2 regions of the Vibrio campbellii CAIM 519 genome follow, and region 2 is predicted to be linked to the other one. Evidence: riboswitches for the same ligand, from Rfam matches in the RefSeq annotation. Region 2 holds a riboswitch; the other holds the start of a gene.

Region 1 (3,574 bases), 1.6 Mb from region 2:
AAGCGGAGAAATGGTTAGGTCCCAACATTAACGGTTAATCAAACCATATAGAAACTAAAAGGGCTGCCATGTGCAGCCCTTGTTTATTAGTGAATGAAAGAGTTTTTATTGCTCGAACAATTCAGTATGCAGTTTTTGGATCGCTTGGCGAGATACGGACTCGTGAACAAGGAAGCACAGGTTATGTGGGCTTGCTCCGTAACAGATCATACGTAGGTTGAAGTCTTCTAATGTGCCAAATACTTGCTTCGCATAGCCTTTGCTTTCACTCATGTTGTTACCAATCAGAGCGACGAGACATAGGTCGTGTTCCACTTCTACTTTACACAGCTCTTCAAGCTCTTCACGCGCGGCTTGTGGTAACTGAGGAGCACCACCAGATGTGTCTGTTTGATCAAGAGTGAGTGACACACTGATTTCAGATGTGGTGATCAGATCTACAGAGATTTTGTGCTTCGCTAGGATCTCAAACACTTTCGCTAAGAAGCCGTATGCGTGGAACATGTTAGCACTGCGTAATGTCACCATGGTTTGGTTACAGCGCAGAGCAAGTGCTCGGAATAAAGGCGAGCTCTCTACTTGGTGGCGAATCCATGTACCGCCTTTTTCTGGCTCTTTAGATGACCCAACAAATACCGGAATATCGTGACGAAGAGCTGGAACCAATGTTGAAGGGTGCAGGATCTTTGCGCCAAAGTTTGCCATCTCTGATGCTTCGCTAAAGCTGATCTCTGGGATTGGCGCTGCTTTTGAGGCGATACGTGGATCAGTGGTGTAGATGCCCGGAACGTCAGTCCAAATCTCTAGACCTGCTGCTTTCACACCTTCTGCAATGAGTGCTGCACTGTAGTCACTGCCGCCACGGCCAAGCGTGGTGGTATTACCTTCTTCATCTGAGCCAATGAAACCTTGGGTGATAACCACGTATTCTTGGCAAAGGGGTACCAATCTTTCTTGTGCTAGCTGTGAAATGGTCTCGACATTAGGTTCAGCTCGACCAAAATTGCCATCGGTTTTTAGCACGTCGCGAATATCAAAACGAACTGCATTCACACCACGCTCACGCATTAGTTGCGAAAGGATATGAGTCGACATTAATTCACCACAAGCGACTAAATGATCGGTCAGTTTCGTGCTTGCTTGGATTGAAGCGGCCTCTGCCAAGCTAGTGACAGTATCAAGAATTGAATAAACCTCTGCCGCAGCTTCGGTTGCCTCCTCAAGTTGCGACAGAATCGATTCGTGGATGCCTGCTAGTTTCTGAAGTACTTCCGCACGATGTTCTTGGTCTTGAACACCATTTGCCAGTTCAACCAATAGGTTAGTGACACCTGAGCAAGCACTGCTAACCACAAGGCGAGTATTTGGGTTGTTTTCTATGATAGTGGAGCAACGACTCATTGCCTCAAAGTTGGCAACACTGGTTCCACCGAATTTTGCTACGTTAAATGCGCTCACTGCGTTCTCCCACGACTTCCTGAAAAAAATAACAACAATTAATTGGTTGCCTAATACATCCGATGTTTGGTGAGGAAAGGAACAGAGCAAATAGAGAGGTAGTTAGAATGTAATTTGAAAATTTACCCTCAGAAGCTCTTCATCATACGGCGCTGATGACAGTTGATGGGACTCAACCCAAGTCAACCGACAAGCCAAATCCTGCAACTTTGACTTACCTCGGCACTACTCCCCCTGAGTGATTGGTATTGGAATTGCGGTTCCACAAATCACCTGCCTGGGCAGTGCTCCTCTTCTGCATAAAGCTTAAACATTGAACGGTTTTGCTGTCACATTGTCAACCAATATCTCAACCATTATGAAAGTTTTTATTAACGAATTTGTGACAGTGGTTTGACCTCTATACTCAGGGCTAATTGCCGATAGAGGAAAAATCTATTAGGGTGAAAACTTCGATACCTGAGCCAACCCTTTGAATAGAACTTTTATAACGCTCAGGATGAATGACTGCAATCAAGGAGCTGACATGCCGATCCAAAGCTTTATCCCCCCCCACCGCATTTTGATGGGACCTGGTCCCTCTGATATTTCCCCTCAAGTTTTACAAGCGCTTAGCCGACCAACAGTTGGCCATTTAGACCCACTTTTCATCGCCATGATGGATGAGCTAAAACAACTGCTTAAATATGCTTTCCAAACAGAAAATGAATTTACTATCGCAGTTTCTGCGCCGGGCAGCGCGGGCATGGAAACGTGCTTTGTTAACCTGATTGAAAAGGGCGACAAGGTCATCGTCTGCCGCAATGGTGTTTTCGGTGAGCGTATGCGCGAAAACGTAGTTCGTGCTGGTGGGAAAGCGGTTGTCGTCGATGATGAGTGGGGAACGCCTGTATCGGTCGATAAAGTTGAAGAAGCGTTAAAACAGCACCCTGATGCTAAGATTCTTGCTTTTGTTCATGCAGAAACATCGACGGGCGCGGTAAGTGACGCTCAAGCTCTGAGCAAGCTTGCGAAGCAATACGGTTTGTTATCGATTATCGATGCTGTGACCTCGCTTGGTGGTGTGCCCCTTAAAGTTGACGAGTGGCAGTTAGATGCGGTGTATTCCGGTAGCCAAAAATGTCTCTCGTGTGTTCCAGGTTTATCACCTGTGACACTTTCTCCGGCAGCTATTGAGAAGATTCAATCCAGAACGACACCGGTTCAAAGCTGGTTCTTGGATCAAAGCTTAGTATTGGGTTACTGGAGCGGAGAAGGAAAGCGCAGCTATCACCACACTGCACCAGTGAACAGTTTGTATGCCCTGCATGAAGCTCTACTTATCCTTAAGAATGAAGGTTTAGAAAATGCGTGGGCGCGTCACCAGTTAATGCATGAGAAGCTTAAAGCAGGTTTGCAAAAACTAGGCTTTGAATTTGTGGTAGAAGAAGAGTATCGACTACCGCAATTGAATGCGATTTATGTCCCTGAAGGAATTGATGAAGCAAAAGTGCGGAATCACTTACTTGAAACTTATAACCTAGAAATCGGTGCAGGTCTTGGTGCGCTGGCTGGTAAAGCATGGCGAATTGGACTGATGGGCTATGGTGCTCGACCTGAAAATGTAGCTTTGTGTTTGCGAGCTTTAGAAGAGTCTCTGACTGAATAAACTGCCTCGGTAATGAGGTAAAGAAAAGCGAAGGAATAACCTTCGCTTTTTTGTATTTATTGCTCAGCACCTGAAGTCGGTGCTGGTGAAGCAGAGATTGCTTTGGAAGGCGGCTGATAGTTGACGCCACTGAAATCAATTTTAGGGAACAAGAACTGTGCCTCTGCACGAATTTGTTCCGCCTTGCTTGTGTCATCCAACCCTTGATATGCCAGTATCAAGTTGTTGTAAAACGCTGGGCGTGGCTTGTCTTTAATGATTTCCAAAGACCAATCAATGTAAGGCTGAATCAAGGTAGGGTCTTGCTTGTATAAACCGATGTTTAAGAAAGTACTGTATACATCCCAATCGAAACGATCTTTCCAAACCACAGGGTTTGTCACCTGATTTAAGATGTCCGGGTTAGTCGGGCGCGTTGTTTCAAACTTGGTTAAGACATAGTTGGTGTGCAATGCGCTAACCATGTAG
Region 2 (3,574 bases):
TCAGACATAACGATTCCTATTAATAGGTTAAAAGTTTCTACATTGCTTATCGAGACGATAAATAAAATGCGAATCTAGATTTAAAAATTAGTGTCCTTATATTTAACTTTATCTTTCTCATATGTGCAAATGCTAATTCATGATTTAGATTAAATTTCTTTAGTTTTTTGGGGAGGAAACAATATTAATTAATCAATTTGAAATCTAATTAGTCATTTCCAACACTTTTCTCTTTATAGATACCATCTTTTTCTCGATTACCTTCATGTTTATTTATCGCTTGAATTTAATTTCTCTTTTTCTGACAGAGAAGGGTGAGATTGTGAATGTTGTTGTCGTCATATTTCTTTCATTTATTGTTACACGTAAAACTATGACGAATTTAATAGTAGTAATAAAGTTTCATAAACGACAACATAGAAGTGATTGCAGTTGCGTAATGTATGAGTTGATCACATTCCATTTATAAATCGAAAGTGCGATTATTTATTCATTTAATTTAGTTTGATGTGTTGCATTGGTAGGCCTCATGAGTACAATGGCTGTCACCTGATGCAATATTGCAGACAAATTGTTGTTAATTTGTACGATTAACAGTTAAATGTTTGTTATTGCCGTAGAGGTGCAGTCTCGAAGAGTAGCTATTATTGGGGTGATGCCAATGAATAATAGTGGAAGGCGATGATTGCCGAAGTAGGTGGCCTATCGAAGCCACTTGCTGGGGTTGTCTCTGAAAGGAACAACACTGCCATAGTATATTTACATTAAACTATGGAGCGCTACTGTAGGGTTGGGTGGAGTGTTCGCTTCCCTGTCGCTAAGTTCAACATGAGCACGTACCGTATGCTACGTGACTTGTCTGCAGTAGATCTCTAGCCAAACTTTGGTTTTTGAAGATCATGAATTTAATAGATTTTGCACATTCTCCTGTTTCGTTATTACCGCCTATTGTCGCACTGACGCTGGCGATTCTAACTCGACGTGTTTTAGTTTCTCTTGGTGTTGGTATCGTACTGGGTGCGGTGCTACTTAACGATTGGTCTATCGGTAACACGGTAGGTTATGTTAGCTCTCAAGTTTCTTCTGTCTTTATTGAAGACGGTGGTATTAATACTTGGAACATGAGCATTGTTGGCTTCCTAATCCTTTTGGGTATGACAACAGCACTGTTAACACTTTCTGGTGGTACTCGCGCTTTCGCCGAATGGGCGCAAACACGAGTAAAAAGTAAACGCGGCTCTAAACTTCTTGCAGCCTTCCTTGGCGTATTCATTTTTGTCGACGATTACTTTAATAGTCTTGCCGTTGGTGCGATCTCTCGCCCAGTGACTGACCGTTTCTACGTCTCTCGCGCCAAGCTTGCGTACATCCTTGACTCAACCGCTGCACCAATGTGTGTGATTATGCCAGCTTCTAGTTGGGGTGCGTACATCATTACCATCATCGGTGGTATCTTGGTGTCACACGGCATCACTGAATACTCGGCGCTTGGTGCTTACGTTCGTCTTATTCCTATGAACTTCTACGCAGTATTTGCTCTACTAATGGTATTTGCAGTGGCGTGGTTTGGTCTGGATATCGGTAAGATGCGTGAACATGAAATCGCAGCGTCTCAAGGCCGTGGTTTTGATAAAGATAAAGAGAACGACTCACAAGAAGCACACGACTTAAACGAAGAGCTAGATATTCGTGAAAGCGAGAAGGGTAAGGTTTCTGACCTAATTCTTCCTATCGTAACGCTTATTGTGGCGACTATTGCTTCAATGCTTTACACCGGTGGTCAAGCGCTAGCAGCAGATGGTAAAGAATTTGCGCTGTTGGGTGCATTTGAAAACACGGATGTTGGTACTTCTCTAATCTACGGTAGTTTACTTGGTCTAGCAGTTGCGTTGTTCACTGTTATTAAGCAAGGTCTACCAATGGTTGAGATTGCACGCACGCTTTGGATTGGTGCTAAGTCAATGTTTGGTGCAATCCTTATCCTTGTTTTCGCTTGGACTATTGGTTCAGTTATCGGTGACATGAAGACGGGTTCTTACCTATCTACAATGGCGCAAGGCAACATCAACCCACACTGGCTACCAGTTATCCTGTTCTTGCTGTCTGGCCTAATGGCGTTCTCTACGGGTACGTCATGGGGTACGTTCGGTATCATGCTTCCAATCGCGGGAGACATGGCTGGCGCAACAGACGTGGCACTAATGCTACCAATGCTAAGTGCGGTTCTAGCTGGTGCAGTATTTGGTGACCACTGTTCACCAATTTCAGATACAACGATTCTGTCGTCAACAGGTGCACGCTGTAACCACATCGATCACGTATCAACACAGTTACCTTATGCATTATCAGTCGCGCTTGTTTCATGTGTGGGCTTTATTGCTCTTGGTATGACAGCTTCAATTGCGTTCTCTTTCATCGCAGCGTCGATTACATTCGTTATCGTTTGCGCTATTTTGTCATGGCTTTCAAAGTCAAAAATGGCATCTTGTCAGAGTACGTAATTCACTGAATTAAAAAGTAAATTTATAGGAGGCTTCGGCCTCCTTTTTTATTTGTATTGTACAATTCGATTTTTTTTAAAATTAAGGGTTGAAAAAAGTAATCAGCTTGGTTAGTGTGGTTACTAACAAAGCAAATGAGAAGAGCCTTGAAATAAGTATGCGTAATTTTGTAATGAACATTCATCACCATCATCACCCAATATAGTCTTTCGGGAGATGTACGCATACCCGGGAGATAGGATACTCCCGGAGGTGAAAATCAAAGTGAAAACAGATTTCAAACCCTCGGGAGACCAAAATCTCTCGAGGGTTTTTTAGTTTTACTGGTTTATAAAATATTTAAATTACCGAATCTGGCACAGGGATAAAGCAATGCAAACACAACGCTTAAGAATTGCAATTCAGAAAAAAGGTCGTCTTAGCAAAGAGAGCCAAGCTCTACTTAAAAAATGCGGCGTGAAATTCAACGTGATGGGTGAGCGCTTAGTTGTTCATTCTGAAAATATGCCAATTGATTTACTTTTGGTTCGTGACGACGATATTCCTGGTCTAATTATGGATGGCGTTGTAGACCTTGGCTTTATCGGTGAAAATGAACTGGAAGAAGTTCGTCTAGATCGTAAAGCTTTGAGTGAACCGTATGAATTTGTTCAACTTCGTCGTCTTGATTTCGGTGGTTGCCGTTTATCTATCGCAATCGACAAAGACGAAGAGTACAACTGCCCTCAAGACCTAGCTGGCAAACGTATCGCTACGACATACCCACAACTGCTAAAAGCTTACATGGATGAAGTGGGCGTTCCATTCTCAACATGTATGCTGACAGGCTCTGTAGAAGTTGCCCCTCGCGCGGGTCTTGCTGATGCCATCGCTGACTTGGTCTCTACTGGCGCAACGCTGGAAGCGAACGGCCTTAAAGAAGCTGAAATTATCTTCAAATCAAAAGCGACGCTGATTCAACGCACCGGTGAGTTCGACGCAGACAAAGTGGCGCTAATCGAAAAGCTGTTAACTCGTATGCAAGGCGTACAGCAAGCGAAAGAGTCTAAGTACATCATGTTACACGCACCAGC

The links. A riboswitch is a leader RNA that binds a small molecule or an ion and turns the genes downstream of it on or off. The one in region 2 is predicted to bind lysine.
Region 1: another riboswitch for lysine. It lies ahead of lysC (lysine-sensitive aspartokinase 3); the one in region 2 lies ahead of tet(35) (tetracycline efflux Na+/H+ antiporter family transporter Tet(35)).

Annotation. Positions count from the first base shown of each region.
Region 1 covers NZ_CP015863.1:2,944,294-2,947,867, reverse strand. Annotated here, with positions in the region: gene metH (methionine synthase) at 1-38, shown strand, start outside; gene lysC (lysine-sensitive aspartokinase 3) at 106-1,458, opposite strand; lysine riboswitch at 1,583-1,761, opposite strand; gene A8140_RS14145 (pyridoxal-phosphate-dependent aminotransferase family protein) at 1,985-3,106, shown strand; gene A8140_RS14140 (PglL family O-oligosaccharyltransferase) at 3,163-3,574, opposite strand, start outside.
Region 2 covers NZ_CP015863.1:1,317,974-1,321,547, forward strand. Annotated here, with positions in the region: gene A8140_RS06300 (H-NS family histone-like protein) at 1-8, opposite strand, end outside; lysine riboswitch at 610-790, shown strand; gene tet(35) (tetracycline efflux Na+/H+ antiporter family transporter Tet(35)) at 900-2,501, shown strand; His leader region at 2,682-2,820, shown strand; gene hisG (ATP phosphoribosyltransferase) at 2,874-3,574, shown strand, end outside.